DNA from 3 places in the Streptomyces sp. NPDC051963 genome. Region 1 is predicted to be linked to each of the others. Evidence: riboswitches for the same ligand, from Rfam matches in the RefSeq annotation. Region 1 holds a riboswitch; each other region holds the start of a gene.
What was found. A riboswitch is a leader RNA that binds a small molecule or an ion and turns the genes downstream of it on or off. The one in region 1 is predicted to bind thiamine pyrophosphate.

Region 1 (10,016 bases):
AACGGGCGGAGAAGTAAGGACAAGGCCGATGCGAGAGATCTTCACGGGACTGCCGTGGTGGGTGAAGTGGATCGCGGTGCCCGTCATCGCTCTGGTCGTCTTCGGCGGGCTGATAGCCAGCGTCGTCGGCTTCGTCATCGGACTGCTCTTCAAGCTGCTGGTCTTCGTGGCACTGGTCGGTGGACTCATCTACGTCGTACGGAAGTTCACCTCGAGCTCGTCCTCACGCAGCGACTGGTGAGCACAGCGGGAGCCGGTGAGCGGTAACAGGAACCACCGGTTCCCTCGGGCGAGGGAAGTTTTCCGTACGGGCCGACTGCGAGCGGTGGCAGACGGTTAAAGTCCGGAATTCGGCGCGGGTTGCACGACCCCCGCGCGCGGCGTACCCCCCACCCGTGTTCCCCCCACACGGGCCGCCCCTCGCGTATCGGGAGTGCCCCTTGGCCACGGCTGACACCGCACAAGCAGACCCCCACGCACCCCCCGCAGCCGTCCTGGCATCGGGAACCCGCATCAGAGCCCCGGAACAACGCGGCTCCCGCGAGCGGCAGTCCCGGCAGACACCGGCCCCCGACGAACAGTCGCACTCCGCGACGCTCATCGGATCGGTCCAGCGCGCCATGCGCCTCCTGGAATCGGTCGCCGGGCATGCGTACGGCGCCCCCGCCAAGCAGTTGGCCCGTGAGACCGGCCTGGCGCTGCCCACGGCGTACCACCTGCTGCGCACCCTCGTGCACGAGGGCTATCTGCGCCGCGACAAAGGGCTGTTCTTCCTGGGGGAGGCAGCTGAGCGGCTGAGCAGCAGCGGAGCCGGGCAGAAACGTCGCAGCACGGTGGTCGACACGCTCGCCCAGTGGCGCGACGCCATCGGCGTTCCCGTGTACTACGCGATGTACCAGGACGGCGAGATCGAGGTCATGTGCGTCTCGGACACCCCGGGCAATCCGGCGGTCGAGGAGTGGGCCGACTTCCGCGAGACCGGGCATGCGCACGCCATCGGTCAGTGTCTGCTGTCCCAACTCGACGAGGACGCCCGCCGGGACCACCTCGACCGCTATCCCGTGCAGTCCATCACCCCGTACACGGTGCGCGACGACCACGCGCTGTTGCGGCGCCTGGAACGGACGCGGCGGATGGACCCGGTGACAGAGCGGCAGGAGTACGCGCTCGGCACCGTGTGTGCGGCGATTCCCATCACCGTGGGCACCACGGCGGCGACCATGGCCATTTCCCTGCCCGTCCATCAAGCCGATCGGCTGCTGCCCGCGGTGCGGCAGTTGCAGGACGAGGTCGGGCGTCTCCTGGGGTCACTCGCGATCTCTATCAGCATCTGAAAACTCACTCCTTGTGATCTGTCGTGTACGTTCAGCAAGATGCCTTCAGTGCCAAGGGGTTCATTCCCGGCCAGACGACGGCAAATGACGGGACAGGCGATGCGCGAGTCCGTACAGGCAGAAGTCATGATGAGCTTTCTCGTGTCCGAGGAGCTCTCCTTCCGGATCCCGGTGGAGTTGCGCTACGAGACCGGTGATCCCTATGCCGTGCGGCTGACCTTCCATCTGCCCGGTGACGCCCCGGTGACCTGGGCGTTCGGGCGGGAGCTGCTGATCGACGGGGTGGGCCGGCCGTGCGGTGAGGGGGATGTCCGCGTCTCACCCGCCGAACTCGACACGCTCGGTGACGTTCTGATCCGGCTTCAGGTGGGCGGCGACCAGGCCGTGTTCCGTTCCTCGGCGGCGCCGCTCGTGGCCTTTCTCGACCGCACCGACAAGCTGGTGCCGCTGGGCCAGGAGGGCGCCCTCGCCGACTTCGACGCCCACCTCGACGAGGCGCTGGACCGCATCCTCGCGGAGGAGCAGAGCGCGGGCTGAGGGGAGTGGCTGTGGACGCCTGTGGGCGGTGGTGATGCAACGGTTCGGCGGGGTTGTGGAGCCAGGCAGGAACGCTTCTGCGATGTGAGGCGGGTGAGGTGGGGGGCGGGGCGCTTGACCTGGCGGCCCCGTACCGCTGAGGGCGAGCGGCGTGACCTGGCCGCGGCGCCCGCTCCCCTCACCGCTTGCGCCGTCGCCCCTTCCCGCCGCGTGCCGGAGCCGTGGGTGCCACGTCAGCGTTGGCCGTCAGCTCCCCGCCGGGGCGATCGGCTGAGACCATCAGTGCCGCCAGCGCCGTCGTGACCGGCACGGACGCGACCAGGCCGATCGAGCCCACCAGCGTGCGCACGATCTCCTCCGCCACCAGCTCACTGTTGGCGACGGTACCGACGCTGCTCTGGGCGATCGAGAAGAGCAGCAGCAGCGGCAGCGCGGCGCCCGCATACGCGAGGACGAGCGTGTTGACGACCGACGCGATGTGGTCGCGACCGATGCGGATGCCGGCACGGTACAGCCCGCGCCAGCCCATCGTCGGGTTGGCCTCGTGCAGCTCCCAGACGGCCGACGTCTGCGTGACCGTCACGTCGTCGAGGACACCGAGCGAACCGATGATGATGCCGGCGAGCAGCAGGCCACTCATGTCGATCGACGGATACAGGCCGTGGATCAGACCGGTGTTGTCGTCCGTGTTGCCGGTGAGCGAGGCCCAGTCGATGAAGACCGAGCCGAGGATGCCGATCAGCAACAGCGAGATGAGGGTGCCGAGTACGGCCACCGAGGTTCTGGCGGACAGACCGTGGCACAGATACAGGGCTGCCAGCATGATGGCACTCGCCCCGATCACCGCCACGACCAGCGGGTTCGAGCCCTGAAGGATGGCGGGCAGGATGAAGAAGTTCAGCACCAGGAAGCTGATGGCCAGCGCGACCAGCGCCATGACACCGCGCAGGCGTCCGACGATCACGACGGCGAGCGCGAAGATGCCGGCGAGCACCATCATCGGGACACGACGGTTGACGTCGGTCACCGAGTACTGAAGATCCTTCGGTGCGGAGGGCTCGTAGGCGACCACGACCTTCTCGCCCTCGTCCAGTTGCCGCGACTGGTCCGGCTGCACGATCTCCGTGAACGTACGGCCCTTGTCGTTGCCCGTGTCGACCCGGATCGTCGCCTTCTTGCAGGTGCCGTTCTCCTGCTGCTGCGCCGAGGAACCCTCCGCGGTGGAGGTGTCGCCGGTCGGCGTCTCCCCCGACGCGTTGACGTCCTTGCAGCTGACCTCGACCACCTTGGTGACCGTGGCCTGCTGGGTCTGCCGGTCGAAGCCGACCCCGGTGCGCTCGTGCGACGGGGCGCCGCCCGGCCACAGCACCGCGAGCCCGACGACCACCGCCACGGCGAACGGGATGAGGATCGCCGCGATGATCTTGCGGAGATGCTTGGAGACGGGCGCCGCGGGGCCGTGACTGTGTGAGTGGCCGTGCCCGCCACCGCCGCCCGGCCCGTGTCCGTCCCCGCCGCCGTGATCGTGACCGCCACCGGCACCCGATCCATGTTCGGGGCCGCCGCCGGAGACGGGCCCGTGCTCGTGCCACGCTCCGGGTCTGGTGCCGGCCCCAGCCTCGTGACCGCCGCCGGAACTCGGCCCGTTTCCACGGCTGTTGCCGTTTCCAGGGCCGCTACCGGGGCCGGGGCCGCGGGGCGGCTCGGGCGGTGGATACGGAGACTGACGTGTCGTGGTCACCGCCCGATCATCGCAAGAACGACGGGGGCCCACTGTTCAGCGCGCCCGAATTGACGCTAGCGTGGGGGCACGTTTGTACACGCGGGAGCTCGGAGCACCGGGCTGAGAGGGCGCTGACCTCCGTCTACGCGATGTTTCACGTGGAACACGTGATGTTCCCCATGAAACGTCGGCGGACGGAAATCGCTGCGTCGACCGCCGAACCTGTTACCGGGTAATGCCGGCGTAGGGAGTAGGTCTCATGACCATCAAGGACGCACGCACGCCTGCCTCCACGGAGAACGCGACGGATATTTCGTCGCAGAACCGGACCGACGGGGAGGCCGGGAAGTCCATCGGCTGGCACAAGGCGTACATCGCGGGCTCACGACCCGATCTGCGCGTGCCGGTCCGTCAGGTGCATCTCACCAACGGGCAGTCGGTCACGCTCTACGACACGTCGGGCCCGTACACCGATCCGCACACCGACACCGATGTCCGCCGGGGCCTCGCCCCGCTGCGCGAGAACTGGATCATCGCCCGCGGCGACACCGAGGAGTACGCGGGCCGTCCCGTCCGCCCCGAGGACGACGGAATCAAGCACACCTCGCCGCGTGGCGGCCTGCGCAACCTCGACGCGGTCTTCCCCGGGCGGCCGCGACAACCACGCCGCAGTCGGGACGACAAGGCGGTCACGCAGCTCGCGTACGCGCGCCGTGACGAGATCACACCCGAGATGGAGTTCGTGGCCGTCCGGGAGAACGTTTCGCCCGAGGTGGTCCGTGAGGAGATCGCGGCAGGCAGGGCCGTACTGCCCGCGAACGTCAACCACCCGGAGATCGAGCCGATGATCATCGGCAAGCGGTTCCTGGTGAAGGTCAACGCCAACATCGGCAACTCCGCGGTCACTTCCTCCATCGAGGAGGAGGTCGAGAAGATGACCTGGGCGACTCGCTGGGGCGCCGACACGGTCATGGACCTGTCCACCGGCCGCAACATCCACACCACCCGCGAGTGGGTGCTGCGCAACTCCCCCGTCCCCATCGGCACGGTCCCCCTCTACCAGGCCCTGGAGAAGGTCGACGGCAGGGCCGAGGAGCTGACCTGGGAGATCTACAAGGACACGGTCATCGAGCAGGCCGAGCAGGGCGTGGACTACATGACGGTCCACGCGGGCGTGCGCCTGCCGTATGTGCCGCTGACGGCGAACCGCAAGACCGGCATCGTCTCGCGCGGCGGCTCGATCATGGCGGCCTGGTGCCTGGCACACCACAAGGAATCGTTCCTCTACGAGAACTTCGAGGAACTCTGCGAGATCCTCGCCGCCTACGACGTCACGTACTCGCTGGGCGACGGTCTGCGGCCCGGCTCGATCGCGGACGCCAACGACGAGGCCCAGTTCGCGGAGTTGCGGACGCTCGGGGAACTCAACACGATCGCGAAGCGTTTCAACGTACAGACCATGATCGAGGGCCCGGGACATGTCCCGATGCACAAGATCAAGGAGAACATCGACCTTCAGCAGGAGATCTGCGATGAAGCTCCGTTCTATACGCTCGGCCCGCTGACGACGGACGTCGCGCCGGCGTACGACCACATCACTTCCGGCATCGGTGCCGCGATGATCGCCTGGTGGGGCACGGCCATGCTCTGCTACGTCACGCCCAAGGAGCACTTGGGCCTGCCCAACCGTGACGACGTCAAGACCGGCGTCATCACCTACAAGATCGCCGCCCACGCAGCCGACCTCGCCAAGGGGCACCCAGGTGCGCAGGAGTGGGACGACGCGCTGTCCGACGCCCGCTTCGAGTTCCGGTGGGAGGACCAGTTCAACCTCGCCCTCGACCCGGACACGGCCCGCGAGTTCCACGACGAGACACTGCCGGCCGAGCCCGCCAAGACCGCTCACTTCTGCTCGATGTGCGGGCCGAAGTTCTGCAGCATGAAGATTAGCCAAAGCATCACAGAGCGGTTCGGTGGTACGGCGGCTGCGGGGGCGACGGCTGAGGAGGTCGCTGAGGGGATGCTGCAGAAGTCGAAGGAGTTCGCGGCTAGCGGGAACCGGGTGTACCTGCCCCTTGCGGAATAGTCGTAGCCCTGTGAACGGCCCGCGCCTCATGAAGGAGTCGCGGGCCGTCCCGTCCTGCTTGGCAAGGACGGATCTGGCCTACGTGTTCACGGCAAAGCGTCCGCTGACGCGCCCGTACGAGGCCGTGAGTCCGCTGGCTGTGTGCCGCGCGATTCCTCGGAGCCGACCCATGGATCGGTATTTCGAGTTCATCTAGTCGAGAGCTCCGAGGTAAAGCCTTGCCAGACGGGGCAGTCGCCGATGCATCTCGTCTGCGTCGTCGAAGTCGAAGTCTTCCCCCATGTCCGTTGCATCGCTGTCCTGCTCATCAGCTGACCGGTGCTCAGCCCAGGCCTCGTAGAAGGCATGCGGGTTTCCCGTAAGGCGCTCGAAGGCGCCGCTGGCAATGTAGTTCACGTCCTCGTAGAACAGCGCTTCGTCGACGTGGGCGCTCGCGGCTTTGATGACAGCAGGGTGCTCGGCGAGGTTGTCCGGGTCCAGAGCCGTGCGCTCGTACCAGTCCCGCCCCAGTGCGATCACCCCTGCTCGGAAGTCCATGAAGCTGTCGTCGGAGCAGCCGCCGCCTATGAGGTAGGCCGCCGCCCAGACATCCCAGCGGTACAGAGCGTCATGTACCTCATCGAACCGTTCGGCGTACTCAAGGATCTCCTGCGGAGTGCCACCGGCGAGGAGTTCCACCAGCGCCGCGTCGAAGAGCACGCCGGAGATGGTTGCTGAAGAACGTGCGGATTCGATGATGTTCCAGAACCGGTCTATGTCCATGGTGCTGCACTGTGCCACCCGGGTATGACAATGCACGTCGCTCAGCAGAGCTCCGTCATCCTTCTCAAGGCCGTCGACCTGGTGCGTTCCTTACGGGTGAGGCTGACTCCGGGCTGAATTTGTCCAGCATGAAGATCTCCCACGACATCCGCGCCGAACACGGCGACACCAAGGCGGAGATCGAAGAGGGCATGGCTCAGAAGTCGAAGGAGTTCGCGGCGAGCGGGAACCGGGTGTACCTGCCCCTTGCGGACTGAGGTGAGCGGCTGGGTGGCGCCTGTGCTGAACGGGCGCTGCCCAGCCCGGCCTGCACGGGCCCCTGCGGCTTCTCCGCAGGACAGCGGGACGGGCTCGTCCTGAGGAATGCGTTTGGTGTGCGGTGCCGGAGCTCGTACGGTCGGGGGCGTGATGAACATCGTCGGCGAGCCGCGCAGACTCGGAGTTCCCGGACCTGAGGCGAGGCTGCGGTTCGAGACAGAGCTCCAGGAACTGGGGTCGGGGCCGCGACGCAGGCTGCTGGTGCTCGATGGGAAGCCCGCGTTCGAGCTCTCCATGTGGTGCGGGACGTGCCAGTTCCTGTTCCAGCGGCTCGAGGGTGCAAACCAGACGTTGTCCTTGGACGCCATGCAGGAGCGTCTCGCCGGCCGGATCTCCGATCTGGACGCCGACATCCTGGATGCGTTCGGCTCCTTGCTGCCGGAAGGCGACTACCTTCCTTTGCTGCTCCGTGTCGAGCCGCGGCTGGTCCTTCCGGGACAGGAGGGTGACTACTTCAGCGGTGAGCAGGTGGCCACCTGGGGACCCAACCAGTTCTGGGGACTTCCGGAGCACCCTCGTACGCCGTATTACCGCACGTTCGAGACGGTGGTCGACGACACCGCGCATTTCTATGAGTTCGTCGTACCGATGGTTCCTCCGTCCTGGAACGAACAGGGGCGGGTGGAGGAGTATGCCGAGCGGATGGCGCGAGGGTCTGTGCCGACAGCGGTCGCGGTCTCGACTCTGGATCTGTGCCGGCCTGCGGTGAGCATCCACTCGACCGACGAATACGAGCACTGGGGGCTGACGCACTTCCTCCTCGACGGCCATCACAAGCTGGCGGCGGCAGCATCGGCGGGACGTCCCGTCCAGCTCCTGTCGCTCTTGGCCTTGGGCGAGTGCCTGGCCGGCCCCGATGATCACGAGCGGCTGGCGGCCTTGCGCTCTCAGCCCAGGCGGAGCCGTGGAGCTCGGCTGGAGCGGTGACGTGGGCCCGCGTCGAGTCCGCACGGCGGAGATCGAAGAGGGCATGGCTCAGAAGTCGAAGGAGTTCGCGGAGGCGGGTGGTCGCGTGTATCTGCCGATTGCGAACTGACGGCAGCGTGCAGGGGCCGACGTCGGCCGTCGGTTGAGGCGGCGTCGGGGCGGTCCGCGAGCCAGGTCGTCGGAGTCTTGCTGGGATGACGGCCGGAACAGACCGTCCTCGGCCCCGTGTTCGGCTTGCGCTCCCCTGGGTGGGGGCGCAAGCCGAGCGGTGTCGGGCCGAGGTGGGTCTACTCCGGCTGGTGCTCCGGGCCTCCGAAGTCCGGGCTGGTGTAGTCCGGGCTGCTGAAGCTCGGGCGGTGGCCCGGGGCGGGGCCTTCGTCGGGGCTGCTGAAACCCGGGCGGTTGTAGCCGAGGTGCGGCATGCGGTTGGTCGTTGCCGGCGGTGCCGTGTGGTGCAGTGCCGCGGCGGTGCCGGGTTGGGCCAGTGCGTCTCGCAGGAACGGCAGGATGCCGCGCTCCAGCACGGCCTCGCGCCAGGCTTCCCTGGCCCTGGCCACCTCCCCGCTCAGCTCCCCGTAGGGGCCTGTGTCGAGCGAGGGCCTGTTGCGCAGGGCGGTGATCAGCAGCCCGACAGCGGCGACAAGGATCGCGGCCGCGGTCATGGCGCCGAACACCCATCCGGTGGTCAGCATGGTCTGGGCGAACTCCGGCGCGGGGTCCAGCATCTTCAGGATGTAGCCCACGAGCAGGAAGATCGCCGCGGCTGTTCCGGCGAGGACAGGTGCCAGGACCGCGACGACGGCGACGGCGCCCGCGCCGGCGGTCTCGGCGACCTCACCCATGGTGGCGGCGAGCCCCACCGCGTTCGTGCCCGGCTCCGTGGAGCCGGATTCACGGACGGACGACGGGGTGGACGGCGCCGGTTGGCGCAGTTCCTCGCGGACCTTCACGTAGTGCTGGTACTCGGTGGCTGCCGCCGCGGTGATGAGTGCGGAGGCGTTGAGAGCCATGGTGCGCAGCTGTTCCGGGTTGAGCCGCTGTCCGACAGCGGCCAGTTCAGGGCGGTGTGGGGCGGAGCGCAGCGCCTCATCGAGGATCCGCTCGTATTCCTGGCGGTCCTCGCTCAGCAGGTGCTGCGGAACGCTGTTCATCTGCATCCCCCGATGCTCCGTAGGGCTTGGGGCTCGCACGCTGACGAGCCGTATGGCAGAAACGGAGGGGAGCCTGCTACGGATAAGCCGATGGTAGAGCGGTGACGGCACACGGTGACAGGGGGTTTCCAAAAATTGCCCCCTGGCCCGGGCCCTCTCCGGTGGTACCTCCGTGGGGGGCGCCTGCCCGGTGGACGTTCAGATATCCAGGGGAAGTTGCTGGACCAGCAGCTTTCCGGCCATGGTCACTCCGCCGTCCATGGCGATGGCGAGCCCGTCGGCGTAGACGTGCGGTCCCGCGACCTGGGGACCGTCGTCGTCCTCGTCGTCCTCGGAGCCGACTTCGCCCAGCAGGTACGGAATGGGGCTGTGGCCGTGAACGATGCGGGTGCCGCCGTACGTATCGAGCAGTGAGCGCACGGCGTCGGCGCCGCCCTCGTCGCGGAAGGAGAACCGCTTGGTGAACTTGCGGAACAGATCCCACACTTCGTCCGCGTCGTTGCGGGTGAGCGCCTCGTGGACGGTGTCGTTGACCGCCTCGATGGAGTCGCCGTAGTCGAGATAGGCGGTGGTGTCGGAGTGCACGAGCAGATGGCCGTCGACTTCCTCCACGGCGTCCAGCCGGGCCATCCACTGGAGGTGGTGGTCCTGGAGACGGTCCATGTCGGTCTTCTGGCCGCCGTTGAGCAGCCAGGCGGCCTGGAAGGTGGCGGTGCCCGCGCCGGAGTTGACGGGGGTGTCGCCGAACCGCTTGGCGCCGAGGAGGAGCAGCTCGTGGTTGCCCATGAGTGCCTTGCAGTAGCCGCCGGCCGCGGCTGCCTCGGCGGACAGGCGCATCACGAGGTCGATGACGCCGATGCCGTCGGGGCCGCGGTCGGTGAAGTCGCCGAGGAACCACAGCCGGGTGGTGCCCGCGCACCAGTTGCCCGCGGTGTCGATGAGGCCCTTCTCCTGGAGGGCGGCCACCAACTCGTCCAGATAGCCGTGCACGTCTCCGACGACGTACAGCGGACCCGGCCCGGCATTGGACTGCGGGATCGTCGCGGCCGCGGGGTCGACGGTCGCCTGAAGCGTGTCACCGCGGTTGACGACGGGCAGATCGCGCTGGGTGGGCGTGTAGCCGTCCGGGTGGTCCACCGGCTCCTCGACGGGGCTGACGGCCTCGCCGGGGTGCGCGT
Region 2 (10,016 bases), on a different contig from region 1:
TCCGTGACCGGCTCCCCGAGCTGATCGAGAAGGTCACGGCCTCGGGCGCCACGGTGGCCTGGGTGACGGACCCGATGCACGGCAACACCTTCGAGGCGGCCTCCGGGCACAAGACCCGCCGCTTCGACGATGTGCTGGACGAGGTCAAGGGCTTCTTCGAGGTCCACAAGGGCCTGGGCACCCACCCGGGCGGCATCCACGTCGAGCTCACCGGTGACGATGTCACCGAGTGCGTGGGCGGCGGCGACGAGATCTTCGTCGACGATCTGCACCAGCGCTACGAGACGGCCTGCGACCCCCGGCTGAACCGCAGCCAGTCCCTCGACCTGGCCTTCCTCGTCGCGGAGATGTACAGGGACCAGTGACGGGTTCACCTGTTACAGGCAGATGAAGTAGGGCGTGGATCACATACGATCCACGCCCTACAGCACTTTTGAGCCGCCCGAACGACGGGTAAGGTTAGGTTAGCCTCACCGATCATCGGGACGGCACGACCTTACGAATCCCGTCGGGAGGTGACCCGCGTGTACGTCTGCAACTGCTTCGGAGTGACCGAGGCCCAGGTGAAGAAGCACGCGGAAGGCGGCGCCTGCACCCCCCGCCAGATAGCCTCCGCCTGCAAGGCGGGTACGGACTGCGGATCGTGCGTACGCCGGATCCAGGCACTCCTGGGCCGCGACGCGTGCCCCCGCCGTGAGCTGGCGGACCGGGGCCAGCCGGCCCTTGCCGGACTGGAACGGCCGGACGACGGGCTGGAAAGGCTGGACGAAGCCGCCTAGTCGGCCGCCCGGCTAGCTCGGCTGCTCGATCTGCTGCGCGAGGTAGAGCGCCTCTCCGAGCTTTTCGATGAGTTCCAGCTGCGTGTCCAGATAGTCGATGTGGTGCTCCTCGTCCTCGAGGATCGACTCGAAGATGTTCGCGGACGTGATGTCGCCCTTGGTGCGCATCACCTCGATACCGCGCTTGAGGCGGTCGATCGCCTCGACCTCCACCTGCCGGTCGGCCTGGAACATCTCGGTGACCGTCTGGCCGACCCGCACATGGAACAGCCGCTGGTAGTTGGGCAGGCCGTCCAGCATGAGGATGCGCTCGGTGATCTTGTCCGCGTGCTTCATCTCGTCGATGGATTCTTCACGCGTGTACTTGGCGAGCTTGGTCCAGCCGTTGTTGTCCTGGATCCGGTAGTGCAGCCAGTACTGGTTGATCGCCGTCAGCTCACCGGTGAGCTGTTCGTTCAGAAACTCGAGGACCTCGGGGTCGCCCTGCATCGCAGAGGCTCCTTCCAAGCGGGGAACTGGCAGGTTGCGCCGCATCCTTGCACCGGCGAGAAAGATCGTCCAGTAAGTCTTCACTTAGTAAGTAAGGGCAGGCTTAGTCCGATTTGTACGGCCGAGGGTGGGGCTGGTCAGGTGCACTGCCCTGGGTCTGTCAGGATGGAGACATGGGTCAGCCGGTGGAGAGCGAATCTGGAGGAGCGGCACAGCCGGAGCTTCCACCGGGGCAGCGAGTCCAGCGCGGATGGCCGGTCACGCACTACGGTCCGGTCCCCAAGTTCCGGCCCGAGCGCTGGGAGTTCAGGGTCTTCGGCGCCACCGCGGACGGCGAGAAGCACTGCTGGACCCACGAGGAGTTCGCGGCCCTGCCGTACGCCAGCGTCGTCGCCGATCTGCACTGCGTGACGAAGTTCAGCATGCTCGGCGCGGAATGGGGCGGCATTCCGGCCCGGACGATCCTGGAGATCGCCCCGCCCGCAGCCGAGGTCACCCATGTGATGGTGTGGGCGGAGTACGGATTCAGCTCCAACCTGCGCCTCGATGACTTCGCCGCCGAGCGCACGATCTTCGCCACCCACAAGGACGGTGAACTGCTCACCGCCGAGCACGGCTTCCCGCTCCGTCTCGTCGTCCCCCATCTGTACGCCTGGAAGGGCCCCAAATGGGTCCGTGGTGTGGAGTACATGACCGCCGACCGCCGTGGCTTCTGGGAGGAGCGCGGCTATCACAACCTCGGCGATCCCTGGAAGGAACAGCGGTACTCGTACCAGGAGGGGCCGGGGGACGGGCCCGAGCTCTGAGCGCTCCCGGTACGCCGGTCAGTGGTGGTACTGGTGCACCACCGCATGCCCCTTGCCCCGGCCGATCATCCACTTGTTGACCGGCGTGGTGATCACGAAGGCGGCGGCGAGTGCCAGGGCCAGGACCCACCAGAACAGCGCGTCGTCGAGGCCGGCGTCCATGGCGCCCGGCCACAGTGCGATCACGCCGTTGTCGATCAGCTCCATCACGGCGATCGACAGGGTGTCCGCGGCCAGCGCCACCCGGATCGCGGCCTTCAGGTCGACGCCCGCCACGAGGACTCCGCGCAGGGTGAGCGCGTAACCGAAGAAGAACGCGAGCACGATCGCCAGGACCAGCGTCGGTACGTTGCCCCAGCCGAGCGCGGTGCCGATCACCATCCCGAGCACCTCGCCGATGGCGCATCCGGTGAGGCAGTGCAGGGTGGCCCGGACGGCCGTCGACCAGGTCGCCCCGGCCGCGTGCTGGTGCGCGTGTGCTGCGTGCGCCTCGTGCTCCATGTGTGCCCCCAACGTCGGGTAACGGCTCCTGTCCTCAACAGGAACCGTATACCCCCCAGGGGTATTCCGGAATCCGCTACGGCAACCCGTCGCGGAGCTTCTTGAGGCGCTCCACGTCCGCCGCGTGCCCCTGCTTGCCGCCCGGCGTCTCGATGATCAGCGGTACGCCCGCTGTCGCGGGGTGGGTCATCAGCGCGCGGAACGGGTCCTCGCCGATGTGACCGGCGCCGATGTTCTCGTGCCGGTCCTTGTGGGCGCCGACGACGTCCTTGGAGTCGTTCGCGTGGATCAGCTTCAGCCGGCCCTCGCCGACCGTGTCCACCAGCAGATCGAGCGTCTGGTGCATACCGCTCGGGCCGGTCAGATCGTGCCCGGCGGCGAAGATGTGGCAGGTGTCCAGGCATACGCCCAGCATCGGATGGGCGTCCAGCGCCTCGAAGTACGGCCCGAAGTCCCAGGTGCGTGAGCAGAGCGAGGACCCCTGGCCCGCCGTCGACTCCAGCAGCAGATACGGGTCGTCGGCATGGGTCAACTCGTCCAGCAGCGGCAGCAGATACTCCCGTACCTGCTTGAGCGCGACGGAACGCTCCCGGCCGCCGGTCGCGCTGCCCGTGTGCACGACCACGCCCAGCGCCCCGATCTCCCGGCCGCGCCGCAGCGAGTGCCGCAGCGACTCCACCGACCTCTGGGCGGTCGCCTCGGTGTGCGAGCCGAAGTTGATCAGATACGGGGCGTGCACATACGCCGGGACGGACTCGGCGGCACAGGCCGCCCGGAACTCCTCGTCCTGCCGCGGGTTCCCGGCGGGCGTCGCCCAGCCGCGCGGGTTGGCGACGAAGACCTGCACGGTCTCGGCCGCCAGGTCACGGGCGTACGACAGGCCCACGGAGTTCAGGCCGCCCGCGACGGGGACATGCCCGCCGACGGGATTGCGGAGCTGCTTGCTGGTCACGTGCGCGTGCGTCCCGTCAGCGGATCTCGAGGGTGATCGTCGACCCCTTGGGGGCCGTCTTGCCGCCCTTCACGGACTGCTTCTTGACGGTGTCGCCGAACAGTCCGAGCAGCCCGCGGTCCTCGTCGACCTGGAAACCGGCTGCTTCCAGTTCCGCCTTGGCGTCGTCCACGTTGTCGCCGACCACGTCCGGGACCTCGACCATCTCGGGGCCCTTGGACAGCGTCAGCGTCACCGTGTCGCCCTCGGCGGCCTCGCTGCCGGGGTCCAGGGACTGACGGGCGACCTGGCCCTTGTCGAACTCCGAGGTGACCTGCTCGGCGGCGACCCGCACCTTCAGGCCCGCCTCCTCCAGCTCTGCCCGCGCGTCCTCCAGGCTCGCGCCGGTGACGTCGGCCACCTCCACCGGACTGCCCTTGCTGACGGTGAGCGCGATCGCGGTGCCGGAGCGCCGGGTGGTGCCCGCGTCCGGGTCGGTGCTGATCACGAAGCCCGACTCGACGTCCTCGCTGAACTCCCGGGTGACCATGCCCGGCGCCAGCCCCTCCTGCTTCAGCACGGTCCTGGCCCGGTCGAGGCGGTAGCCCTCCACGTCGGGCACCCGCACGGTCTGCGGGCCGTCGGAGACGGTGAGTGCCACGGAGTCGTTCTGCCGTATCCGCTCGCCCACCTCCGGATCGCTGCTGATGACCGAGCCGCGCTTCACGGTGTCGCTGTATGCGTGCTTGACCTGGCCGGTCTCGAGCCCGGCCGTCTCCAGGCGCTCGCGGGCCTGTGCCTCGGTCTTGGTCACCAGCGGCGGGACCTTGGTGAACTGGCCGGAATTGATGTACCAGACGCCCGCGCCGACGCCGAAGACCAGCAGGACGGCAGCGACGATCGTCCACAGTCGGGCTCGGGGCGGCCGGGCGGAGCGCCGCCGCGGCAGGGGCGGCGGGCTCTCGAAGCGGCTGGTGCGGAGGACCTCGGGCTCGTCCTCGTTCACCGGCAGCGAGCGCAGCATGGTCAGCGCACGAGGGATCACGCTCGTACGGTCCTCGGCGCCCAGGTGTTCGGCCGTGAGCGCCTGCGGCGGCACCGCGTCCAGCTGGTCCGCACCGAGCGAGCCGCGGACCTCCCGGGCGTGTGCGAGCAGCGCCACGGCGTCGTACGGCCGCAGGTCGGGGGTGCGGGCGGTGGCCGACGCCACCAGCTCGTCCAGCTCGTACGCCAGCCCGGGCACCGCGGCCGACGGGGGCGGCACGTCCTCGTGCAGGTGCTTGTAGAGCACGATGGCGGGGGAGTCGCCCTGGTGCGGGCGGTCGCCGGTGAGCATTTCGTAGAGCATCACACCGCACGCGTACACGTCGACGCGGGGGTCGGTGGTGCCGTTCTCTATCTGCTCGGGGGCGAGATACGAGACCGTCCCGAGGACCGCACCGGTGGTGTTGGTGACCGTGTCCACGGACCGGACGAGCCCGAAGTCGGCGACCTTGACCCGGCCGTCGTCTCCTATCAACACGTTCTCCGGCTTCATGTCCCGGTGCACGAACCCGGCGCGGTGCGCGGCACCGAGCGCGGCGAGCACGGGCTCCAGGATGTCGAACGCGGCGCGCGGCTGGAGCGCCCCCCGCTCGCGCAGGACGTCACGGAGCGTGCAGCCGGCGACGTACTCCATGGCCAGATAGACATACGGCCCGTCGGTCCCCTGGTCGAAGACCTGCACCACATTCGGGTGAGCCAGCCGCGCCACGGACTTCGCCTCGCGGATGAACCGCTCCACGAAGGAGGCGTCGGCCGCGAGCGTGGGGTGCATCACCTTGAGTGCGAGGACGCGGTCGAGCCGGGTGTCCACGGCCCGGTAGACCGTGGCCATCCCGCCGACGGCGATCCGCGCGTCGACGCGGTACCTGCCGTCGAGCACCTGCCCGACCAGGGGGTCATGAAGGGTCGTATCCACGCCGGTGAGTCTACGAGCCGTCGCTGACACAACCGCAGTTTCGGCCGCGATCGGGGCGGGACTGAAGCGTACCTGTGACGCACGCCTCACCTATTCAGAAGGCCGGCCGCTCCGGGTCCAGCTGTGCGATGCCCTCCGCGGGGGACGACGCCGCCGCGAAGTGCCGCCGCGGGATCCGCCCCGCCAGCCGGGCCAGCCGCCCCGCCTCCACCGCATGCCGCATGGCCTCGGCCATCCGCGCCGGCTCCTGCGCCCGCGTCACCGCTGAGGCAAGCATCACACCCGCGCACCCCAGCTCCATCGCCAGCGCCGCGTCCGACGCCGTACCCGCACCCGCGTCCAGAATCACCGGCACGCGTGCGTGCTCCACGATCAGCTGGAAGTTGTGCGGGTTGCGGATGCCGAGCCCGGAGCCGATGGGCGAGCCGAGCGGCATGATCGCCGCGCAGCCGGCGTCCTCCAGTTTCCGTGCCAGCACCGGGTCGTCGTTCGTGTACGGCAGCACCGTGAACCCGTCGTCCACCAGCGTCTCCGCCGCCTCCAGCAGCTCGATCGGATCCGGCAGCAGCGTCCGCTCGTCGGCGATGACCTCCAGCTTGACCAGGTCGGTGCCGAGCGCCTCCCGGGCCAGCCGGGCGGTGAGGACGGCTTCCCCGGCGGTGAAACAGCCCGCCGTGTTCGGCAGGACCCGGATGCCGAGCCTCTCCAGCACCGACAGCACCGAACCGTGCACATCGGGGTTCACGCGCCGCATCGCGACCGTCGTCAGCTCCGTGCCGGAGGCGACGAGCGCCCGCTCCAGCACGTCCAGGCTGGGCGCGCCGCCCGTACCCATGATGAGCCGGGACGAGAAGGCCGTACCGCCGATGACAAAGGGGTCGTCAGCCATGGGTCAGCCTCCTTGGACGGCGGTGAGGACTTCGACGCGGTCTCCCTCGGAGAGGGACGTGGCGGACCACTCCGCGCGCGGGACGACGGTTTCGTTCAGGGCGGCGGCCACTCCGGAGGGGGCCGCGGTGAGGGACTTCACGAGCGTGTCGAGAGCCGTGCCGGGAGCGATCCGGCGAGGCTCTCCGTTGACGGAGACGTTCATACGGGCAGCTCCGAGAGGGCGTCGAAGCGCTTCGGGGTGAAGGGGCGGGCCACGTCCGGGAGTTCACCGGTGGTCAGCGCGTGCGCCATGGCGTCGCCGGTGACCGGCGTGAGCAGCACGCCGTTGCGGTAGTGGCCGGTGGCCAGCAGGAGTCCGGGGAGTTCGGTCGGGCCGAGCAGCGGCGCGTTGTCGGGGGAGCCGGGGCGCAGCCCGGCCCGGGTCTCCGTCAGCGGCAGCTCGGTGATGCCGGGGACCAGCTCGTGCGCGTCGCGCAGCAGTTCGTAGACACCGCCCGCCGTCACCGTGGTGTCCCAGCCCAGCTCCTCGCTGGTCGCGCCGACGACCAGCTCGCCGCTCTCGCGCGGCACCAGGTAGACATGGCTGCCGCGGACCATGGCGCGGACGGTGCGGCTCAGGAACGGCGCGTACCGCTCCGGCACGGTCAGTCGCAGCACCTGGCCCTTCACGGGGCGTACGGGCGGCAGTACGTCGTCCGGGACGCCCGCGAGCTGCCCGCTCAGGCTGCCGCCGGCGAGCACCACCTGACCCGCGCTCACCGCGTGGCCGTCGCGCGTGACGACACCGGCCGCCCGCTCCCGTACGACCGACAGCCGCTCGGCCCACGACCGGTGGAAGACCACCCCCGCCCGCTCGCACGCGGTCACCAGCGCACGGGCGAGGCGCCGCGGGTCGATCTGGTGGTCCCCGTCGACCCGCAGCCCGCCGCGCACACTCGGCGCGAGCATCGGCTCCAGACGCCGGCACTCCCGCCCGGACAGCCACTCGGACTCCAGCCCGGACTCCCGTTGCAGCGCGTGCAGTTCGCGCAGCTCGGCGCGGTCGTCGGCATCCAGCGCGACGGCGAGCGTGCCGCACCGGCGGTAACCGAGGTCGTGGCCCGTCAGCTCGGTGAGCTCGGCCGCGAAGTCCGGATAGCGGCGGGCCGAGGCGAGGTTCAGGCCGAGCAGGGTCTGCTCGCCGTAGTGCAGTTCCGTGACGGCGGCCAGCATCCCGGCCGCCACCTGTGCGGCTCCGCCGCCCGGTTCGGGATCCACGACGGCCGTGGCGAACCCGCGCTGCGCGGCCCGCCACGCCGTGACCAACCCGATGATTCCGCCCCCGATGACCAGGACGTCTGCTGTGTCGGATGCTTTGTCGGACGTATGCGACATGGGCGTCCAGCCCCTCCCTTCGCCGGCATGACCCGGATCAGGTTCGTACGGTCGGAGGCCGCCAGCCTCCCTCTCAGCCCGGTGCGTCCGGGCTCCCGCGAGTGCTTTACGTTGGCCACCCTAGCCCGTGGTTCCGCGCCTCTGTAAGGGAGCCTGTTGTCATGCCCCGCTCGCTCGACGGCCTCGTCCTCGCCCCGGTCGCCGACCAGGCCCCAGGTCAGGTGGGTACCCGCACCCGGTTCACGTACCACGAGGCGGACGGGACGATCTGGGCCGAGTACACGGGTGGCGATGTCGTACGCGGGCATCTGGTGGGTACGCGCGAGGGCGACCGGCTCGACTTCCGGTACGTGCAGCTCAAGCGGGACGGGACTACGTCCTGCGGGCACTGCGTGTCGACGGTCGTCGAGCTGCCCGACGGGCGGGTGCGGCTCGATGAGACCTGGGAGTGGGAGTCGCAGCCGGGCAGCGGGACGAGCGTGGTGGAGCAGGTCGACGAGGTTGGTGTGCAGCAGGTCACTGAACCTGCCGCTTACTGACAGAACGTCAGTTGTCTATGGTGATCAGGTGAGCGAGCAGACGCAGGAACGAGGCACGTCACATCCGCGGCGCGTGGTCGTGGCCGGCGCGGGCATGGCCGGCGTGCAGACCGCGGTCGCCCTGCGCGAACAGGGCTTCAACGGCAGCGTGACGCTGATCGGCGCCGAGCCCCATCAGCCGTACGACCGGCCGCCACTGTCCAAGGCCGTACTGCTCGGCAAGGCCGAGGGCTCCGCCTTCGACGTGGACTTCGAAGCGCTCGGCATCGACCTGCGACTCGGCTGCGAGGTGCTCGGCGTACGCCCCGGCGACCACGAACTGGACACCGCCGACGGGCCGGTGCCGTACGACGTCCTGGTCCTCGCCACCGGCGCGGAACCGATCCGGCTGCCGGGCACGGAGGGCGTCCCCGGCGTCCATCTGCTGCGCACCCTGGACGACGCCGAACGGCTGCGGCCGGTGCTCGCCCGGCAGCACGACATCGTGGTCGTCGGCGCGGGCTGGATCGGCGCGGAGTTCGCCACGGCGGCGCGTGAGGCGGGCTGCGCGGTGACCGTCGTGGAGGCCGCCGACCGGCCGCTCGCGGGCGCACTGCCCGCCGAGGTGGCCGCGCCCATGACCGCCTGGTACGCCGACAGCGGCGCGGTGCTGCGGACGCACGCGCGCGTGGAGCGCGTCGAGCCCGGCTCGGTCGTCCTCGACGACGGCTCGCGGCTGCCCGCGGACGCCGTCGTGGTCGGCATCGGCGCCCGGCCCGCCACCGCCTGGCTCGCCGGTTCGGACATCGCGCTGGGCAGACACGGCGAGGTCGTGGCCGACGACCGGCTCCAGACCTCCGTGCCGGACGTCTACGCGGTCGGCGACTGCGCTTCCTTCCCTTCGGGAAGGTATGGCGAGCGCCTGCTGGTCCACCACTGGGACAACGCCCTCCAGGGGCCCCGTACGGTCGCGGCGAACATCATCGGCGAGGCCCCGGCGGTGTACGACCCGGTCCCGTACTTCTGGTCGGAGCAGTTCGGCCGCTTCGTCCAGTACGTCGGCCACCACGCGTCCGCCGACACGACCCTGTGGCGCGGTGACGCCTCCGGCCCGTCCTGGACGGTGTGCTGGCTCCGTGAGAACCGGCTGGTCGCCCTGCTGGCGGTGGGCCGCCCCAGGGACCTGGCCCAGGGGCGGCGGCTGATCGAGGCGGGCGCGGAGATGGATCCGATGCTGATCTCGGACCCGGCCAGGCCGCTGAAGGCGGCGACGGCGTAAGGCGTCCGCGAGCGGAGGGGCCGGTGACGGTCTGAGCCGTCCGGGCGGGTGGAAGCGACCATGGCGTAACGTGTTCGCGCAGGTCGGACGGGCCTGGCTTCCGACTGTCAGTCCGGGATGGCACGCTTGTCCCGTGACCGAGATTGACGCAAAGATCGATGCTCTCGTCCCCGCCTGGCTCACCCTGCCCGACATCGCAGAGATGCTCGACGTCGAGGTGACGCGCGTCCGGCAGCTGGTCAAGGAGGGCCAGCTCATCGCCGTACGCCGTGGTGAGAACCGCGCGCTGCACGTCCCTGCCGCCTTCATCGACGGGGACAAGGTCGTCAAGGGCCTGTCCGGGACCCTGACACTCCTGCGGGACGACGGCTTCTCCGACGAAGAGATGCTCGAGTGGCTGTTCACCCCCGACGCGAGCCTGCCCGGCACCCCCGCGCAGGCCTTGAGCGAGAATCGCGGCACGGAGGTGAAGCGCCGCGCCCAGGCGC
Region 3 (10,016 bases), on a different contig from region 1:
GCAGCGCGGTCTCCCGCCGCCGTACGGTCCAGGCGTGCAGGGCGAGGATCGCGCCCACCGCCACGAACTGGACGATCGTCAGCACCGCGGCCGTGGACAGATCGAAGATCTCCGAGGTCTGCCGGTAGATCTCGACCTCCAGCGTCGAGAACGTCGGTCCGCCGAGGATCTGCACCACGCCGAAGGAGGTGAAGGTGAACAGGAACACCATCAGCGTGGCCGCCGCCAGGGCCGGTGCCAGGGCCGGGAGGGTGATCTGACGCCAGGCCCTCAGCCGCGACGCCCCGAGCATCCGCGCCGCCTCCTCCTGTCGCGGGTCGAGCTGTCCCCAGAGCCCGCCGACCGTCCGTACGACGACCGCGTAGTTGAAGAAGGCATGCGCCAGCAGGATGGCCCAGACGGTCGTGTCCAGCCGTACGCCCCACAGCTCGTCCAGCAGCCCGCCGCGGCCCACGAGCGCCAGGAACGCCGTACCGACGACGACCGTCGGCAGCACGAAGGGGACGGTGACGATCGCCCGCAGGACCTGCTTGCCCGGGAAGTCGAAGCGGGCGAAGACGTAGGCGCCGGGCAGGGCGATCAGCAGGGTGAGCGCGGTGGAGGCGAGGGCCTGCCAGGTGGTGAACCACAGGACATGCCGGATGTCGGACTGCGCGACCACGTCCCAGATCCGCCCGAAGTGCCAGACCCCGTCGACATGGAGCCCGCGCGCGAGGATCGCGGCGACGGGGTAGGCGAAGAAGACCGCGAAGAACGCGACGGGCACGGCCATGAGCGCGAGCCGCGCCGCGTACGTCCGGCGGACGGGGGCTACTTCAGTAGAAGTGAGGTCCATGACTTGACCCACTGGTCGCGATGGGCGGCGATCTTCGCCGGGTCCATGGTCTCGGGGTCCTCGGCCTGCGGACCGTACTTCGTGAACTCCTCGGGCACCTCGGCGCCTTCACGCACCGGGTAGACGAACATGTTCATCGGCATGTCGTCCTGGAACGTCTTCGTGAGCATGAAGTCGAGGAGCGCCTTGCCGCCCTCGGTGTTCCGCGCGTTGCTCAGCAGCCCCGCGTACTCGACCTGCCGGAAGCAGGTGCCGGTCGCGACGCCGGTCGGCGCGGTCGTCGGCCTGGGGTCCGCGTAGATGACCTCGGCGGGCGGCGAGGAGGCGTACGAGACGACGAGCGGCCGGTCGGCCTTGGCCTTCTTGCCGCCGGCGGAACCGGAGAACTCCTCGTTGTAGGCCTGCTCCCAGCCGTCGACGACCTTGACGCCGTTGGCCTTGAGCTTCTTCCAGTAGTCCGGCCAGTTGTCGTCGCCGTACGCGGCGGCACTGCCGAGCAGGAAGCCGAGGCCGGGCGAGGAGGTGGCGGCGTTCTCGGTGACGAGCAGATTCTTGTACGCGGGCTTGATCAGGTCGGCGAAGGACCGGGGCGGGGTCAGCTTGTGCTCGCTGAACCAGGCCTTGTCGTAGTTGACGCAGATGTCGCCGGTGTCGACGGGCGTGACACGGTGCTTGTCCTCGTCGACCCGGTACTCCGGCTTGATCAGGTCGGCGCCCTTCGCCTCGTACGACTGGAAGAGACCGTTGTCGAGGGCCCGCGAGAGCAGGGTGTTGTCGACGCCGAAGAAGACATCGCCCTGCGGGTTGTCCTTGGTCAGGATCGCCTTGTTCACGGCCTGCCCGGCGTCGCCGTCCTCCAGGACCTTGACCTGGTAGCCGGACTCCTTCTCGAAGTCGGCGATGACGCTCTTGGAGACGGCCCATGAGTCGTGGCTGACGAGCGTGACGGTCTTGGAGTCACCGCCCGAGCCGGAGGACGATCCGCACGCGGACAGCGTGACCAGGCCCAGTCCGATGGCCATGACTATGTACTTGTTCGTGGTTCTCATGAGTGAAGACCGAACTTCCTACCCAGAATGACCTGGGCGAGGTTCAGAGGGTCTGCGGCCCACCGGAAGACGGCTGCCGCACTCTCAGCGCTGTGGCGCTCCCCTGTCGGAAATGAATCGGATATGAAGTTGTCCGGATATGAAGTTGTTTCGGATATGCAGTTGTACTGACGCCGGTCAGACTACCTCTCGGTGGCCGCCAGCTGACCACACGCCCCGTCGATCTCCTGACCTCGGGTGTCCCGGACGGTCACCGGCACGCCATGGGCGGCGATGGCCTCCACGAACGCCTTCTCGTCCTCGGGCCGGGACGCGGTCCACTTCGAGCCCGGCGTCGGGTTCAGCGGGATCAGGTTCACATGCACCGGCTTGCCCCGGAGCAGCCTGCCGAGCCGGTCACCGCGCCACGCCTGGTCGTTGATGTCCCGGATCAGCGCGTACTCGATGGACAGCCGGCGCCCGGACCGGGCCGCGTACTCCCAGCCGGCGTCGAGCACCTCGCGCACCTTCCACCGGGTGTTGACCGGTACGAGGGTGTCGCGCAGCTCGTCGTCCGGTGCGTGCAGCGAGATCGCGAGCCGGCACTTGAAGCCCTCGTCGGAGAACCGGTGGATGGCCGGGACGAGCCCGACCGTGGAAACGGTGATGCCCCGCTGCGACAGCCCCAGCCCGTCCGGCTCGGGGTCGGTGAGCGCTCGGATCGCACCGACGACGCGCTTGTAGTTGGCGAGCGGCTCGCCCATGCCCATGAAGACGATGTTCGAGAGCCGGGCCGGACCCCCGGGAATCTCACCGTCCCTGAGCGCCCGCATCCCGTCCACGATCTGGTGCACGATCTCGGCGGTGGACAGATTCCGGTCGAGACCCGCCTGCCCGGTGGCGCAGAACGGGCAGTTCATACCGCAGCCCGCCTGCGAGCTGATGCACATCGTCACCCGGTCCGGGTACCGCATCAGCACCGACTCCACCAGCGTCCCGTCGAACAGCCGCCACAGCGTCTTGCGCGTGGTGTCCTGGTCCGTCGACAGATGCCGCACGACCGTCATCAGCTCCGGAAGCAGCGCCTCCTGAAGCTTGCCGCGCGCCGCGGCCGGGATGTCGGTCCACTGAGCCGGGTCGTGCGCGAACCGCGCGAAGTAGTGCTGCGAAAGCTGCTTGGCGCGAAACGGCTTCTCCCCGATCTCGGCGACGACCTCTTTGCGCTCGGCCGGCGAGAGATCGGCAAGGTGCCGCGGCGGCTTCTTGGCTCCGCGGGGGGCTACGAAAGTGAGTTCTCCGGGCTTAGGCATGGCGGTACCAGTGTCGCAGATCGAATCGGGTGACCTGCGGCCGTCGGCCCCGGGGGTGGTCGTTGACGGTCGTTGTCGGTCGTCGTTGATCCCCCTCGGACGGCCCACAGACGGCCCGGCAACGGGCGAGTGACCTGGGACAACGCTGGACCTGAGAGTCTCGCACCCCGTACCCGGGGATTTGCAATGTCACGGACAGACGCACCTCAAGTGCGGTAGCGGTGGAGAATGACGGACCCCGCGCCGCCGACTCACCAATGGACCGAGTGTTCCCAAACCGAAGAAATCGCGGATAGCGCTTCTCCGTGCCGAGGCGAAGTTGTCGAACCTTACACGGAATGCCTTTCGCGGCTTTCAACAGACGAACGTGGCAGGCATTTCAATTCCATGCACGAGCGGCCCAGGGTGAGCTATCAAGGAACGACGATCGATCCGGATCTTTTCCTGCGCGTCACTGCAAGTTGCCCGGCTACACGTGCAGCTGAGCGTTGGCTGCTGCAGCTGTACTGGCTTCTATCGGGGTACGGATTACGTGCGTCGCGCGCGCCAGGGTGGCTCTTCCTGGCGAGCGAGGGGAAGGTGACTTTCGAGATCGACAAAACAGCTCCGAAGAACCCTAGCGACGAACGGTTCACTTCCGAAGGACCTCACTACCACTGGCGACTACATTGAAATGGCCTCCCACTTCTCCGAACCGGTTCTCCTCGGTCTCGCTGTGCATTGCCGTTCGTAGGCGGGTAAAGCGATGACGGAAGGTTCTGGAGCTGACCGCTTGGCCAAAAAACAATGGCCCCAACACCATGCCCCCGAAGCGCCTCTGCTGAGGGCCGGCAGAAACGCTGCGTAGCCTGGGACGCCCTGTATGCGGACGCCCTCGCCCGCGCCATGCCCTTCCTGCGGGCCGCCGCCCGTGCCGAGTCCGGGACGGAGGAAGCGGCATGAGCGCCCAGGACGCCATGCTCGCCACCGCTCACGCGGAGACTGAGGCGGAGATCACGCGGACCGACACCAAGACCGGTCTGCTGCTCGCGTTCGTCGGCGCGGTCGTCGCCGGATCGTGGACGGGCGCCAAGGCCATGCCGCTCAACCTCGCCGCCTGCATCGTGGGCGGTCTCGGCACGGCGCTGTCGGTCGCCGCGGCCGATCTGCTGCTGCGGTCCGTGCGCCCGAACATTGGCGGCCGTCACGGCTTTCCGCTGTCCCGCATCGCGGTCGCCACATTCACGGGCCTGAAGCGCGCGGTCGACCTCACTTGCGCGGGCGGCGCCCTGCTCATCGTTGCAGCCCTGGTCACGGCGGAAGGTCGGCATGAGCACGCCCGCCGCTCCCCCGATGCCCGCTCCCGGGGTGCCGCCGCTGACCCGCCCTGAGATGGGCCTCGCCGGAGTCGGCGCGCTCGGTCTGATCTCCTCCTTCGACGCCGTCTCCAAGGCTGCGGCCCGCTGAAACTTCAACGAGGCCTGGATGCTGCCGGTCGGTATCGACGTGGCCATCCCGGTGTTCACCGTGGCCAACCTGCTGTTGATCCGGATGGACATGGCGCTCGCGGGGGTGCGATTCATGCCCCCGTACCTCAGTGCACTGCTCGGCTGCCAACGCCCGCAAGCCGTGGGACCAGTTGAAGGCCGAGGCAAGTGCTACGACCCGACTGGCGCCCTGCGCGGCATCCCACCTACCCGTGACGTCTGGACCCCGATGGTCTGGCCCCGTCGTCAGCTGCGTGCCAGGGGCTTACGGCCGGGCGGTCAGCCGATCGCGGCACAGGTCATGCGTGGTCAGCCGCCGGGCCGGGGGCGTCCGGGGCGGCTACCTCTACCGCGTCGACCGTGCCAAGCCGGTCCGGCCGATGACGTCGCGCAAGTGGGGCGCGCTCGCACTGGCGACGCTCGCCCGCCGCACCTGCCCCCGCTGCCTGCTCGACGTCGGCTACTGCATCCAGCGCTCCCGCGGCATCCGCGGCATGTACATCGACGCCGAGAAACACCGCGCTGCCTGACCTACCAGATGTCCAGGAACTCCCAGACAGCCTCCAGGATTCGATTCCTGCGGCGATGTGCCTTGCTGCAAAAACGCCGCCTTCGCCAACGGCTTTTGGGCTGCTGCACCGGCTCGCCACACCAATCGCACTGCCGCGTCCTGACCTCAGATTCCCCCATGCCACCCCCCATAGCACCACCGCGCGGGGTCCGTCCGCCAGCCAGACCCGCCCTGCCTCCCATTGGAAGGAACCATCAGTGAAGCACCCCGACGACGACAACGAACTCTTCCACCGCCTCGAAGCCGACATGGCGGCCGACTCCGGCGGCGATGTCGTCGACCTCGACAAGGCCCGGTTCGCCCGTACCGGGTCGGCCGACCCGACCGCCCGCCGGTTGTCCGACCTTCCGACCACGAAGGCGGCCGGTCCGGGCTACCTGGGTCGGCTGCTCGCCGCAAAGCGCCGCCCGGTCGTTCCGCTGTGGCTGAAGTCCGTAGCGGAACTGAAGACCGCTACGGCGTGGGTGGCCCCCCACTACGCCCACTCCGGTGAGCTACCACGCGCTCCGCTCCCCGGTCTACGCCGGACGGCTGGCCCTGTAAAGGGCCGTCCGGCGCCGCGAAGTTCGTGGGCTCCACCATGCGGTGGGTGGCCGACCGCGAGGGCGAGCCGGTCCGACTCGTCGCTGTCCGGCGCGAGGACGCAGCCGAATACCTGAAGCTCTCCCGGCAGCGCGACGGCCGGGTCCGACTGCGGACCCTGGTCGCCGTGCTCACGATGTTCATCGGGCTGGGCTCCGCACTCGCCGTCTACGTCCTCGCCCCCGACTGGCTTGAGGCCGTCGGTCGGCGCGGTGACGATGACGCTCGGGGCCGCCGGCAACAAGGCCGACGACCCGGTCATCCACCGCGCGGTGGAGCTACCCAAGGCGGTCAAGCTCACCAGCGACATCGTGCTGCGGGCACTGGGGGGCTCTCGGCATCCCCGCCATCAAACGTGTGCGCGTCCTCGCCGTTCGGCAACTGCCGCAAGTGCTCCGGCTGGAGCTTCGCCATGAAGACCGACCGTAAGGGCCGCATGAAGCGCGGCAAGGACTGCCGCCGCTGCCGCGCGACCGGCAAGCGCATACGCGTCGGCCGCTGGATCTACAACCGCTGGGCCAGCATCTACCGCGCCGGCACCGGCTGAGCATGCGACCGGCGACTGCCCGTCATGAGACGAACCCCGCTCCGCGCAGGAGCCAGGTGGGCGCTGTCGCCGGTCAACGCCCCGAACTTGCCGGCACCCGGGGCCTACGGAACGTATCAACCCTTCTGCCTCGCCCGAAAGCGAGATTCGCCATGGCCGTGACCATCTCCCTCGCGCTGCTCTTCGGCTTCGTGCTGTTCATGCACGAGCGCCATCGTCACCGCGCTCCCGGACTTGTAGGAGACGGCCGTGAACGTTCAGGAACACCGCGAGCTGGGTGGTCTGGCGCAGCAACTTCAACATCCAGGAGTGGATGCCCGCTCTCGCTGAGGCACTTCTACGCGTCCGTGCTGTTGGTCGCCGGGGAGAACGTCAAGGCCGTGAGCCAGTACTTCGGCGGGGCGCTGCTCCCGAGGTCGGCCAAGTCCCAGTAATCATTTCGGTATCAGGCGCGGAGCCGTCGTAAGTCAGTTCCGCCAAACTCGCGACAATCTGGGCGATCCGCTGGCACCATCCCAGGCCATGATGCTGCTCGGTGTGGCCTTATCCGAAAAGTTCATACCGGACACGTGCGCGAAGGGGCCAGGAGACTGGAACCCCATCGGCTCAGCGCAAGCGCTCAGTGCCTTCTGTGGCATCTTCGCCGGTTTCGTTTTTTCCGGCATCGTCATGGTAATTGGGCAGAAAAACCCGCCAGGCGGAGACGGGCATGCTTCAAGTGGACTACGCCTGCTACTACCCAGCTTCTTCGGGCTCGCAGTTGCCGCCTATCTGTACGCGGTGATCACGGGCGAACTGGTGTGTAGGCGGGCGCAGGTCGAGCAGCTGTTCGCCGGCGCGATTCTGGCGGCCGACGCTGCTGTGGTCATTGCTGCATTGGCTTGGCTGCTCCTCGCATACGGGCGCAACGCCCACGGTGAGTTGTCCTTCTTTCGTGGGCTCATTCTCGTCGCAGCGATCTTTGCCATGGCGATGCTGGCGGTGTCGTCGGTCGGCTTCCACAACACCTGGACCGAGCACACCGCGGCTTGGTGGGTCGACTGGATGGTGTGGGGGACCCTTGCGATACTCGTGGCGATGGCAGTGATTTTCTGGCGTAAGCCGGTTCCTTCGACGCCCTCCGGATCCGCCGCAAACTGGCCGTACACGCACTACTTCAACAAGCGTGTCAACGTCTGTGCGTGGCTGACATTGATGGTGAGTGCGATCCTCGCGGCAGCCAGTGCCTCTTTTGTGGGCGTTCCCTACGACCAGCTGAACCTTCCAGTAGGGGTGGTCTACGCCATGAGCGAGGTGGCCTTTGTCGTGCCTGCCTTGATCGTTGTGGCTGCGATGAGAGCCGTACCGAGGGGTTGATGGGGGGATACAGCAGCAGCGCCAGGGCAAGAGGTATCGAGGTTGAGCGGTGGCAACTCGTCCTCACGCAGTCGCGCCCCCAGGCATTCGAGAGCTTCTACTGGCATAGCTCGAACAGCTGCTGCCCTGAAGCGATGCTCGTCAGCCATGTCTTGGACGGCACCAAGACTGGCCCACAGGATGTCGGTGAGACGTGTCCGGAGCTCAGCGTCGGGCAACCTCATCAGCACTTGATCGATACGTAGACGATGTGCAGAGTCACGAACTCCCCGCGGCCCAGAGACGGCGCGACGGCCCAAAACAGGACCTCCACCGACACCAAACGCGCTGGTGGGAGGTTTATGGCTGCCGAATCGCTGCCGGTTCTCCGGGCTTGGGCATGATTTCCCAAGCGTCGCAGATCGTTTCTGTGCCCCCGGACGGGCTACGAGGCGGGACCGCCAAAGCCTGCCAACCACCCCGCCGCCAAAGACAAGAGCCCCCGCCCCCGTAAGAGGGCGAGGGCTCCAGCGAAGTTCCGATGCCGTCAGGCCGACCCGACGAACAGCACCATCAGCAGCCACACCACCGGCGCCGTCGGCAGCAAGGAGTCCAGCCGGTCCATGATGCCGCCGTGGCCGGGAAGCAGCGTGCCCATGTCCTTGATGCCCAGGTCCCGCTTGATCATGGACTCGCCGAGGTCGCCGAGCGTGGCGCTGGCCGCGACCGCGAGGCCCAGCAGCAGGCCCTGCCACCAGGTGCCGTCGTCGATCAGGAACTGCATGCACAGCGCGCCCGCCGCCATCGCGAAGGTGACCGCGCCGAGCAGGCCCTCGCGGGTCTTGCCGGGGCTGATGCGCGGGGCGAGCTTGTGCTTGCCGAAGCGCCAGCCGACGGCGTACGCGCCCGTGTCGCTGACGACGGCCAGCAGCAGGAAGGTGAGAACCCGCCGTGCCCCGTCGTCCGCGGTGAGCATCATGGCCACGAAGGTGGCGAGGAACGGGATGTAGAAGGCCGCGAAGACGCCGGCCGTGACGTCCTTGAGGTAGCCCTCGGGCGGTTCGGTCATCCGCCAGACCAGCACCGCCAGCGCGGTGAGCGCCATCGCCACCCAGGCGCCCTCGGCACCGCGGACGTACCCGGCGACGACCATCCCCGCACCGCCGACCGCGAGCGGCACGAGCGGCGCCTTGATGCTCTTGCGCTCCTGAAGCCGGGACGTCAGCTCCCAGAGGCCCACCACGACGGCGACCGCGATCACTCCGACGAACACGGCCTTGACGACGAACAACGACGCGATGATCACCGCACCGAGCCCGACCCCGACCCCTATGGCCGCACCCAGGTCCCTGCCCGCGCTCTTCTTCTGCGGTGCGGGCGCCGGCTGCGGGGCGTCGGGCATGGGCTCCGGATTCTGCTGCGCCGTCCCGTAGGGCGTCCCGTTGGGCATCCCGTAGGGCGACGTCTGCGGCGTATCGTCGCGGAACAAGGGGCCGCCCAGCCGAGCGGCCCCCCGCTCGTCATCCTGGTCTCCGCCATACGCGGGCGTGTCGGGCACGTTGGGCATGGGGCGAGTCTGCTGCGCGTTGTGCGCATCGTACGCGGGACCCGCCGGGGCAGCCCCCTGGACAGGTCCGCGGTCGGACGGCCCCCAGTACCCGGCTTGTGGCGGCGCCCCCCAGGAAGAGTCGTTCATCAGACCTCGAGCAGCTCCGCTTCCTTGTGCTTGAGGAGCTCGTCCACCTGGGCCACGTACTTGTGGGTGGAGTCGTCGAGTTCCTTCTCCGCTCGGCGGCCTTCGTCCTCGCCGACCTCGCCGTCCTTGATCAGCTTGTCGATCGCGTCCTTGGCCTTGCGGCGCACGGAGCGGATGGACACCCGCGAGTCCTCGGCCTTGCTCTTGGCGACCTTGATGTAGTCGCGACGGCGCTCCTCGGTGAGCTCCGGGAACACCACACGGATGATGTTGCCGTCGTTGCTCGGGTTGACGCCCAGATCGGAGTCGCGGATCGCCTGCTCGATGTTGCGCAGCGCGGTCTTGTCGAACGGGGTCACGACCGCCATACGCGGCTCCGGCACGGAGAACGAAGCCAGCTGGTTGATCGGCGTCGGCGCGCCGTAGTAGTCGGCCACGATCTTGTTGAACATCGCCGGGTGCGCACGGCCGGTGCGGATCGCGGCGAAGTCCTCCTTGGCGACCACGACGGCCTTCTCCATCTTCTCCTCGGCCTCGAGGAGGGTCTCTTCGATCACCACTTGCTCCTGCGTGTCTTGAGTAGGCCCGGCTGCGGTTCCTTGCGGGGGGCGGCGGCCGGCTGCGTCGCGTCTTCCTTCTGCACGTT

Region 2: linked by a shared signal. The riboswitch ahead of thiO (glycine oxidase ThiO) and the one ahead of thiC (phosphomethylpyrimidine synthase ThiC) in region 1 are both predicted to bind thiamine pyrophosphate.
Region 3: linked by a shared signal. The riboswitch ahead of ACIHFB_RS31020 (thiamine ABC transporter substrate binding subunit) and the one ahead of thiC (phosphomethylpyrimidine synthase ThiC) in region 1 are both predicted to bind thiamine pyrophosphate.

Annotation. Positions count from the first base shown of each region.
Region 1 covers NZ_JBIUCC010000005.1:82,312-92,327, reverse strand. The annotation lists gene ACIHFB_RS21145 (DUF5326 family protein) at 29-241, shown strand; gene ACIHFB_RS21140 (IclR family transcriptional regulator C-terminal domain-containing protein) at 600-1,334, shown strand; gene ACIHFB_RS21135 (SsgA family sporulation/cell division regulator) at 1,434-1,871, shown strand; gene ACIHFB_RS21130 (YibE/F family protein) at 2,050-3,612, opposite strand; TPP riboswitch at 3,684-3,861, shown strand; gene thiC (phosphomethylpyrimidine synthase ThiC) at 3,854-5,680, shown strand; gene ACIHFB_RS21120 (DUF4240 domain-containing protein) at 5,873-6,442, opposite strand; partial or broken gene ACIHFB_RS21115 (thiamine biosynthesis protein ThiC) at 6,553-6,699, shown strand; gene ACIHFB_RS21110 (hypothetical protein) at 6,851-7,687, shown strand; partial or broken gene ACIHFB_RS21105 (thiamine biosynthesis protein ThiC) at 7,716-7,796, shown strand; gene ACIHFB_RS21100 (hypothetical protein) at 7,975-8,844, opposite strand; gene ACIHFB_RS21095 (metallophosphoesterase) at 9,037-10,016, opposite strand, start outside.
Region 2 covers NZ_JBIUCC010000002.1:883,845-893,860, forward strand. The annotation lists gene ACIHFB_RS10410 (class II 3-deoxy-7-phosphoheptulonate synthase) at 1-365, shown strand, start outside; gene ACIHFB_RS10415 (bacterioferritin-associated ferredoxin) at 516-779, shown strand; gene bfr (bacterioferritin) at 792-1,268, opposite strand; gene ACIHFB_RS10425 (sulfite oxidase-like oxidoreductase) at 1,442-2,074, shown strand; gene ACIHFB_RS10430 (DUF4396 domain-containing protein) at 2,093-2,575, opposite strand; gene ACIHFB_RS10435 (deoxyribonuclease IV) at 2,652-3,527, opposite strand; gene pknB (Stk1 family PASTA domain-containing Ser/Thr kinase) at 3,544-5,466, opposite strand; gene ACIHFB_RS10445 (thiazole synthase) at 5,561-6,355, opposite strand; gene thiS (sulfur carrier protein ThiS) at 6,359-6,559, opposite strand; gene thiO (glycine oxidase ThiO) at 6,556-7,731, opposite strand; TPP riboswitch at 7,729-7,840, opposite strand; gene ACIHFB_RS10460 (hypothetical protein) at 7,893-8,270, shown strand; gene ACIHFB_RS10465 (FAD-dependent oxidoreductase) at 8,299-9,528, shown strand; gene ACIHFB_RS10470 (Rv2175c family DNA-binding protein) at 9,662-10,016, shown strand, end outside.
Region 3 covers NZ_JBIUCC010000007.1:655,761-665,776, reverse strand. The annotation lists gene ACIHFB_RS31025 (ABC transporter permease) at 1-835, opposite strand, end outside; gene ACIHFB_RS31020 (thiamine ABC transporter substrate binding subunit) at 811-1,884, opposite strand; TPP riboswitch at 1,882-1,999, opposite strand; gene rlmN (23S rRNA (adenine(2503)-C(2))-methyltransferase RlmN) at 2,067-3,173, opposite strand; partial or broken gene ACIHFB_RS31010 (hypothetical protein) at 3,645-3,922, shown strand; gene ACIHFB_RS31005 (integral membrane plasmid transfer protein) at 4,112-4,543, shown strand; partial or broken gene ACIHFB_RS31000 (RRQRL motif-containing zinc-binding protein) at 4,782-5,169, shown strand; partial or broken gene ACIHFB_RS30995 (cell division protein FtsK) at 5,408-6,155, shown strand; gene ACIHFB_RS30990 (hypothetical protein) at 6,205-6,339, shown strand; gene ACIHFB_RS30985 (hypothetical protein) at 6,862-7,695, shown strand; gene ACIHFB_RS30980 (phosphatidate cytidylyltransferase) at 8,222-9,370, opposite strand; gene frr (ribosome recycling factor) at 9,370-9,927, opposite strand.